One region of the Streptomyces sp. CNX435 genome, then DNA from elsewhere that is predicted to be linked to it. Evidence: riboswitches for the same ligand, from Rfam matches in the RefSeq annotation. Region 1 holds a riboswitch; each other region holds the start of a gene.
What was found. Region 1 has a riboswitch for cyclic di-AMP ahead of T328_RS00820 (M23 family metallopeptidase). Riboswitches for the same ligand answer to the same signal wherever they lie in the genome.
Positions count from the first base shown of each region.

Region 1 (2,192 bases):
GCAATGACCCCCGGCATCGCGACCCTGCTGATCCGCCACGTACGGGGCGAGGTCGGCAGCCTGCAGCCCTCGGACCTGACGGGAGGGCAACGGGCCCGCGTCGACCAGTTCGTGCGCAACCTGCCGAAGAACGCGGAGCCGCCGACGTTCACAGTCCTGCCGAGCGGCATCGTCTACGTCTCCAGCCAGTCCCCTGCGAAAGCGGCCCCCGACCACTACGAGGCGCACGCCATCCTGATGGACACCACCGGTGCCCCGGCGCAGCCGGAGCCGGGCGACCTCTGACGGCGGGCCGCGGCGGCACAGCCGTGACGGGTGGGCCCCGGCCGGGGTTCGGCCGGGGCCCACCCGGTGGGGGGTGCGGCGCGTCGCTCAGGCGCTGCCCGAGACGTTCACGCCGTGGTTCTCCAGCCAGGTGATCGGGTCCTCGGCGGATCCGTACTCCGGTGTCGTGCGGACCTCGAAGTGCAGGTGCGGGCCGGTGACGTTGCCGGTGGCGCCGGACTCGGCGATCGCCTCGCCCATGCCGACGGAGTCGCCCACGGAGACGTCGATCTGCGACAGATGGGCGTAGTGGGTGTAGTCCTCGGCGCCGTGCTTGACGACGATCTCGTACCCGAAGGAGTCGTTCCAGCCGGCGTCGACGACGACTCCCTTGGCCGCGGCCTGGACCGTCGTGCCCACGGGCACGGACCAGTCCTGGCCGGTGTGGCCGCTCTCCCAGTGCGCGCCGGACGCCGCGTAACCCGCCGTGGGCGTGCTGCCGTCGACGGGCATGACGGCGGTCGGCTCGTCCGCGGCGGTGTCGGTGCCGTACGAGGCGCTGTCGGCGTCCGCGTCGGTGCCGGAGCCGGCCGCGGGGCCGTCGAGGGACAGCTCCATGCCGGGGGAGATAAAGTCCGGGTCGTCGCCGATGACGGATCTGTTGTTCTCGTACAGCGCCTTCCAGCCGCCGTCGACGTCCTGCTCCGCGGCGATGACGGAGAGGGTGTCGCCGGAGGCGACGGTGTAGGTGGAGTCTTCTTCGGCGAAGGCGGTGGACGCGCCGATGACCGGCAGCGCGAGGGTGGCGCCCGCCGCCGAAGCGCGAGTGGCGAGCTTGCGGACGCCGCTGGGGCGGCGCAGCGCTCGGTGGCGGCCGTGTGAGGACGACATCTGACGGGCCTCTTTCTCCGGACGCCTGCGAGGTCAGCTGTCGGGTTCGGGCTGGAGTTGCCCGGCCGCCGGCTTCGGCGGACCTCACCCCAAGCCGTCGCAAGGGACGGCGGTGGTCCGGCGGTTGCCGGACCCGTGGGTCCCCCGCTCCTGCCCGGCGGTGAGAGCTGAACGGCAGGTCCCGCGGCGCCGGGGGCAGGATTCGGCGGTCCGGCACCAGCAGGTGTTCGCCTCTCGAACGGGCAGTCACGCTAGGGCGCTCATGTGTGCGATGACAAGGTCGTCACGCGTTCCCGCGCAATAATTGACTTCGCGTCGCGGGGAGTTCACGCGGCGCAGCCGCCAGACCCGGGCAAGCCCCGATTTGCCCGCCGCACTCCGACAAAGAGCGCCGCGAGCCCGGATGCGTCGACATGCCCGAAGCGGGCGGCAGTGGCGTCGCCGGATGGCTATGCGCTTTCCGTGCGCTGAACATCCGGAGCGCGCGCCACGGACCTAAGCTGGGGGCCACGGGACGGAATTGGGGGCGCGCACGGTGCTGGACGTGGAGCTGCACCGGGATTTCCGGTACGTGCACGAGCCGTTGCCCGCGGGCGACAGCGCGTTACCCACGCTCGGGCACGAAGAACTGGTCGGCGGGCTCGCCGAGCGCCTGCGCTATTCGCACGGTGGCGCCTTCCTCGTCACCGGGTTCCGCGGGGTCGGCAAGTCCACGCTGGTGGACCGGGCGCTGACCGAGGCCGCCGGGCAGTGGCGCCCGGACGAGGAGTTGCTCGCGGTCCACCTGACGGTGGCGCGCACCATGACGGCGGACGAGTTGCTGTTCGCCGTCGTGCGGCGGATCGTCGAGACCCTGGACGACCGGGAGTTGCTGCAGCGCCTGCCGCCCGAGGTGCGGGACAAGCTTCTCCTCGCGTACATGCGCACCTCGTTGTCGTACACGCAGACCCACTCCGAGAGCACCGAACGCGGCGCGACCCTCGGCGCGGGCGCCATGCGTGGCGCACTGGCCGCCCTGGCCCCCTCGGTCAGCCTGA
Region 1 is NZ_JCANTA010000001.1:205,220-207,411, forward strand. It holds gene T328_RS00815 (hypothetical protein) at 1-285, shown strand, start outside; gene T328_RS00820 (M23 family metallopeptidase) at 373-1,155, opposite strand; cyclic di-AMP (ydaO/yuaA leader) riboswitch at 1,164-1,328, opposite strand; gene T328_RS00825 (protein kinase domain-containing protein) at 1,700-2,192, shown strand, end outside.

Region 2 (2,192 bases), on a different contig from region 1:
TACGGGCCCAGGACCCGAACGCGGCCGAGGCGGCGATGCGCAGGCTGCTCGCACAGGCGGCGCACGACCTGGCCGAGCTGAGCGCGGCACCGGGCCCGGAGCCCACCCCGGCGCCCGCGGCGGCGGACGAACAGGGGACCGAACAGGGGGCCGGGGCGTAGCCGGCGCACGAGCGCGCCCCGCCGCGCGGACGCATCCGCACGACGGGGCGGCGAAGAACTCCCGCGGGCCCACGGCCCCGGGGGTCAGTACCAGTTGTTGGCCTGCCAGAACTCCCAGGCGGCGCACGGGCTGCCGTAGCGCTCGTTCATGTAGTCCAGGCCCCACTCCAGCTGGGTGACCGGGTTGGTCCGCCAGTCGGAGCCGGCCGACGCCATCTTGTCGCCCGGCAGGGCCTGCATGAGGCCGTACGCACCGGAGCTGGGGTTGGTCGCGGTGTGGTCCCAGCCGCTCTCCCGCTCCACGATGTTGCTGAAGCAGGTGAACTGGTCCGCGGGCACGATCTCCCGGGCCGCGGCCTGGATGCCCGACTCGGTGGTCGGGACGCTCGCCTGCGACGCCTCCGTGGCACCGCCGGAGCCGCCGGAACTCCCGGAGGACGACGCGCCGTTCGGGTCGATCGACTTGTCGACCTTGCCGCCCTCGGTGTCGATGCGCAGCTCGGTGCCGACCTTCAACGCGGCCGGGTTGTCGCCGATGGCCTTCTCGTTGTCGACGTACACGCGCTGCCAGCCGCCGGGCACGTCGTACTTCGCGGCGATCTTGGACAGCGTCTCGCCGGCACCGACGGTGTGCTGGACGTAGCGCTGCTGCTTCTCGCTCTCGGCGGCGGTCTGGTCGGCCTCGGCGGGCTTGCTCTCGGCCTTCCCGTCGAGGTCCAGCTCCTGGCCCGGGAGGATCAGGTGCGGGTTGTCGCCGACGGCAGCCTTGTTGGCCTCGTACAGCCGCTGCCAGTCGGCCCCGAATCCGTTGTCCTCGGCGATCTCCGAGAGGGTGTCGCCCTTTTCGACCGTATAGGCGTGCGCGGCGGTCGCCGCGACTCCGCCGGCGACGGGGAGGGCTATGCCCACTCCCGCGGCGGCGGCATAGCGGCGGGTGGAGCGCGACTTGGGCGCGCGCCGGGTGCCGGTTCCGGCCATGGTGGCTCGCTCTTTCTCCGACGCCTGCGAAGTGAGCTGTCGGGTTCGGGCTGGAGTTGCCCGGCCGCGTCGTGCGGTGCGGCTTCACCCCGAGTCGGGGAGTCCGGTGCGGTTGCCACCGGGCCTCCGGCCGACGGAGAAATGGTTCCCCCGCTCCTGCCCGAACGGCTGTGGGGACGACGGTTCCGGGCTCCGACGGGCAGGATTCGGCGTACCGGAGCACGGTGCTCGCGTCTGCGAACCTCTCGGACACTAGGAGATCGAACGGCAGATCACAAGAGGATCACGAGGATCCACGCGGACTCTGACGCTCCGTGGCTACGCGTGCACGTGTAGGGCGGTTGGTGCGCTTGTGGCGTTGGACACCTCCGCCGCGGCGCAGCGCCTCCAGCAGCGGCGGCCCCGCCGGTACGACGAGACCGTGCACCCCGCGGTCCGCGGCGCCGGACAGCGCGGCCCGCCAGGCGTCCGGCCCGGCCGGCGCCGCCACCGGGGTCCAGGGCCCGGCGCCCGGCTCCTCGTACCCGGGCCCGGCGGGCGCCAGCCGGCGGAAGGCGGGCACCGTCGGGGCGACGGCGACGAGTTCCGCGCACCGCCGGGAGTCGGCGGCGAGCGCGAGCCGGCGCTCGCTCAGCAGCACGACGGTGGCCAGCGCCCGGGCCAGCCACGCGGCCTGCGGAACACTGTCGGGCAGGGCGACGACGAGCTTCGCCCGGTTCGTGGCGCCGGCCAGGGCGGCGGCGAGCGCCAGCACGTCGTGCGCCGGGTCCGGACCGCCGTCCAGCCACAGCGCGTCGGCGCCCGCGGAGTCGTACGCCGCGCACTCCGCCAGCCAGACGCCGGGCTCCTCCGGCATCTTGGGGAGCAGTACCCCGACGTGGACCGCCCGTCTAGCGCCGGCAGCGCCGCCGGACGGGGGTGGAGATGCGCTCATCGTGGGCCTCCCCGAGTGGCTGATGAGGGCCATCGGGGGCATACCGTACGCCGTTACGTCGCGTAAGGCAGCGGTTCGTGCACCCACAGTTCATGATTTCTGGAATTCCACGAGCGCCC
Region 2 is NZ_JCANTA010000002.1:233,359-235,550, forward strand. It holds gene T328_RS04385 (FadR/GntR family transcriptional regulator) at 1-161, shown strand, start outside; gene T328_RS04390 (aggregation-promoting factor C-terminal-like domain-containing protein) at 246-1,139, opposite strand; cyclic di-AMP (ydaO/yuaA leader) riboswitch at 1,146-1,319, opposite strand; gene T328_RS04395 (hypothetical protein) at 1,423-1,995, opposite strand.
Region 2: another riboswitch for cyclic di-AMP. It lies ahead of T328_RS04390 (aggregation-promoting factor C-terminal-like domain-containing protein); the one in region 1 lies ahead of T328_RS00820 (M23 family metallopeptidase).

Region 3 (2,192 bases), on a different contig from region 1:
GAGTCGGAGATACCGCGGCAGATGCGGCTGTGGAAGGCGTTCTTCTCCATGCTCACCCCGCAGGACGAGCGGCTGGCGGTGATGGCGGAGCTGGACCGCGTGTTCACGGACATGGTGCGACAGAAGACCGCCGACCCCGGCGACGACCTCACGAGCGCGCTGATCCTCGCCGACGAGGGCGGCGAGCCGCTGACCGAGGAAGAGGTCGTCGGCAACCTGAAGTCGATGATCGCGGCCGGGCACGAGACCACGATCACGCTCCTGCTCACCACCGTGCGCGCGCTGCTGGCGCACCCCGGGCAGCTCGGCATGGTCCGGGCGGGCAAGGTGGCGTGGGAGACGGCGATCGAGGAGGCGCTGCGCTACGACCCGCCGGTGACCCACCTGCTGATGCGGTTCGCGACGGAGGACATCGAGATCGCCGGCACGGTGATCGAGAAGGGCGAGGGCGTCGTCATCTCGTACCGCGCGATCGGGCGGGACGCCCGGCAGCACGGGCCGGACGCGGACGTCTTCGACGTGGCGCGGCCGACGCCGATCCGGCACATGACGTTCGGGCACGGGCCGCACATCTGCCCGGGCGCGGCGCTGTCGCGGCTGGAGGCGGCGGTGGCGCTGCCGGCGCTCTTCGCGCGCTTCCCGGGGCTGCGGGCGGCGGTGCCGGTGGAGGAGATCCGGAACCTGCCGGTGCTGACGCAGAACGACCTGGAGTCCTTCCCGGTACGGCTCGCCTGACGCCGGTGGGCGCCGTGTGCGCGCGACGGGGGGTGCGGGGGCGCGCAGATCGCCCTCTCCCGTTCCCGTTCCCGCACACTCTCCGTAATGGAATAGCGCCCCTCCGCATAACAACTGATGCACGATCAGCTAACGACCGGACCTCACCCCGCGTAGCCGGTGCGTCAACTTGTCCGTTTCCACAGGTACATGCCCGTATCGTCCGCAGCAAAGCACAACTGAATAACGGGAACGACTTGGAATCGAACGCCGTCGTCCGCTAGCGTTCGGTGACGCAGCGCGGTCGTCACTGCCGCCGCAAGAGGCGGCTCCGTGCGCCGTCGCCGAATCCCGCACGCGTCACAACTGCAGCAACGGCAACACCTAGGGAACCGGGGAACCACCACCTTGGGGTGAATCGGGCCAACCTCCGCCAGGAGGCGGCCTGTAGGAGACCTTCCTGCTCCGAACCCGTCAGCTAACCCGGTAGGCGAGAAGGAAGGAAAGGAGTACGCCTTCGTGGCGTCCTACAGGTCTGGGCCTGGCTACGGCCATGGCTATGACGATTACGGCTACGACGGCTATGCGTCCGGTGGCAACGCCCCCGAGGGGTACGCGCCCACCGGCTACGCCGCCGAAGAGCCGGTCGGCTATGCCGAAGAGCCGGTCGACGAAGTCTTCCCCGAGGACGACCTTCCCTCCCGCGGCCGTCGGCGTCTCGCCAAGCAGCGCGGCGGCAGCATGGCGCGCAGCGGCGCCGTACTCGGCGTCGGCGTCTTCGCCGCCGTCGGTGCGGGCAGCATGGCCACGGCGCAGGAGAAGCCGCCGGTCGCGATATCCATGCCCGACCAGGTCGACGCCGTCACGAGCGGGATAAGCGCTCAACTCCCGGACGCCGAGAGCCTGCCGGGCGTGGGCGAGCTGGTGCCCACCGAGGAAGAGCCCGCCGCCGACGACACGGTCGTCACCACGGCACCCCTCACCCAGGTCAGCTACGCCGCCGACACCGGCTCGGACACCGCCACCCCGACCGCCGACTCCGGCGAGGCCCTGCGGGCGCGCATCCTGGAGCAGGCCGACCAGCAGCAGGCGGAGGCCGACGCCACGGCCCGCGCCGCCGCCGAGGCCGAGGCCGCCGAGCAGGCGGCCGAAGAGGCCGCCGAGGCGAAGGCGGCGGAAGAGGAGCGCCAGCGCCGCCTGGAGGAGGAGCGCCGCCGCAAGGCCGAGGAGGAGGCCCGCCGCAAGGCGGAGGCCGAGCGCCTCGCCAAGCTCGCCGCCAGCTACGTCGCCCCGCTCAGCGGTTACACGCTCACCTCGACGTTCGGCGAGTCCGGCGACATGTGGGCCGCGGGCCACACCGGGCAGGACTTCGCCGCCTCCACCGGCACCCCGGTCAAGGCCGTGCACGGCGGCACGATCACCGAGGCCGGCTGGGCCGGCTCGTACGGCTACCGCATCGTCCTCACGCTCGACGACGG
Region 3 is NZ_JCANTA010000010.1:6,261-8,452, reverse strand. It holds gene T328_RS17950 (cytochrome P450 family protein) at 1-735, shown strand, start outside; cyclic di-AMP (ydaO/yuaA leader) riboswitch at 1,080-1,222, shown strand; gene T328_RS17945 (M23 family metallopeptidase) at 1,234-2,192, shown strand, end outside.
Region 3: another riboswitch for cyclic di-AMP. It lies ahead of T328_RS17945 (M23 family metallopeptidase); the one in region 1 lies ahead of T328_RS00820 (M23 family metallopeptidase).

Region 4 (2,192 bases), on a different contig from region 1:
TACATGACGCTCACGCACAACGACAACACCGACTGGGCCGACTCCGCCACCGACGAGCCGCGGCACGGCGGGCTCACCGCCTTCGGCGAGGAGGTGGTGCGGGAGATGAACCGGGTCGGCATGCTCGTCGACCTGTCCCATGTGGCGCCGGCCACCATGCGCGACGCGCTGCGCGTCACCGAGGCGCCGGTCGTTTTCTCCCATTCGTCCGCTCTCGCCCTATGTGACCATCCGCGCAACATTCCTGACGATGTGCTGGAAATGCTCCCCGCCAACGGCGGTGTGGCGATGGCCACGTTCGTGCCGAAGTTCGTCCTGCCGGCCGCCGTGGCGTGGACCGCGGAAATCGACGAGCACATGCGCGCCCGCGGTCTGGACCCGTTCGACGCGGGCGACGAAGCGGACCGCGTACGCCGTGCGTTCGAGGAGGCGAACCCGCGACCGCGGGCGACGGCCGCCACCGTGGCGGACCATCTGGACCATATGCGCGAAGCGGCAGGAATCGACCATATCGGTATCGGCGGCGACTTCGACGGCACCCCGTTCACCCCCGCCGACCTCGCCGACGTGGCCGGTTATCCGCACCTCGTCGCCGAGCTGCTGCACCGCCGTTGGTCGGAAGAAGACCTGGCCAGGCTGCTGTGGCGGAACGCGCTGCGGGTGCTGCGCGACGCCGAGTCGGCCGCCCGCGAGGTGGCCGCGCGGCGCGGTCCGTCGATCGCGACCATCGAACAGCTCGACGGTCCCGCGGACGCCCGGGGTTGAGCAGAGTGACATAAGTCACTCACGGAATTCTCATGTCATGGGGCAATGTGTCCGACTCCTCTGGAATCGATAAGTCTCCACCCGCGAGGGGGGATTGAGGAGCGGCGCGGGATGTGGCGATTGTCGGGCTGATTCCCATGTGACGTGGGAAACGGCCTTGACGGCGGTTTACAGCTTGTTCTGGTTTCGGCTGTGTGTTTACGGTGCTCGCCGTGCTCGCGCCACCGATGCGGGCACCTCGTCGCCGTAACGCCGAATCCTGTCGGCGGGGACGGGCAGGCACTTCAGTTTTCACGGCAGGAGCGGGGGACCCAGGTAAGTGCCGGACTGCGCGCAAGCGCGGGACGGCTTGGGGTGAAGCCATGCTCCGCATGGCCGGGCATCTCCAGCTCGAACCCGACAGCTCACCTCGCAGGCGTCGGAGAGGAGCATGTCCATGTCCGCACGCGGACGTCACCGTCGCCTGGGCCGGATAGCCCGGGGCAGCAGGGCCCTCGTCATCACCGCCGGCAGCGCCGGCGTCGCCATCCCCCTCATCGCCGGCGGCCACGCCCAGGCCGCCTCCGTCGACACCTGGGACCGAGTCGCCCAGTGCGAGAGCACCGGCGACTGGAGCATCAACACCGGTAACGGCTTCTACGGCGGCCTGCAGTTCGTGCAGAGCACCTGGGAGGGCTACGGCGGCCTGCAGTACGCGCCGCGCGCCGACCTGGCCACCAAGGAGCAGCAGATCGAGATCGCCGAGAAGGTGCTCGCGTCCCAGGGCCCCGGCGCCTGGCCGGTCTGCTCCGTGCAGGCCGGGCTCACCCAGGGCGGCCCCGCCCCCGACCTCTCCACCGGCGGTGGCGAGGCGGCTCAGCCGGAGAGCGAGCCCGCGGCGCAGCCCGAGTCGGCGCAGCCCGCCCAGCAGGAGCAGGCCCCGCAGCAGGACCCGGCGCCGGAGAAGAAGTACGAGAAGGCCGGCACCTACACCGTCGTCTCCGGGGACACCCTGTGGGACATTGCTATCAAGCACGGCATCGAGGGCGGTTGGCAGTCGATCTACGAGACCAACAAGGACGTCATCGGCGACGACCCGGACCTGATCTTCCCCGGCCAGGAGTACGTCTTCGACGGCGGCGAAGAGGTCACCCTGGAGGAGCCGGAGTCCGCTCCGGCCCAGCCCTCCGCACAGGAGGAGAAGCCGGCCGCGGAGCCGCAGCAGGAGCAGCCCGCCGCGGACGCTTCGGCGAGCGGTTTCTCCGCTCCGGTCGACGCCCCCGTGTCCACCCCGTACCGGGCCGCCGGCGGCTCGTGGTCCAGCGGTTACCACACCGGTGTCGACTTCTCCGCCGGCTCCGGCACCCCGATCAAGGCCGTCAGCTCCGGCACCGTCGTCAAGGCCGGCAACGGCGCCGACGGCAGCGCGTACGGCATCGCCGTCGTGA
Region 4 is NZ_JCANTA010000012.1:671-2,862, reverse strand. It holds gene T328_RS20235 (dipeptidase) at 1-765, shown strand, start outside; cyclic di-AMP (ydaO/yuaA leader) riboswitch at 1,006-1,198, shown strand; gene T328_RS20230 (transglycosylase family protein) at 1,202-2,192, shown strand, end outside.
Region 4: another riboswitch for cyclic di-AMP. It lies ahead of T328_RS20230 (transglycosylase family protein); the one in region 1 lies ahead of T328_RS00820 (M23 family metallopeptidase).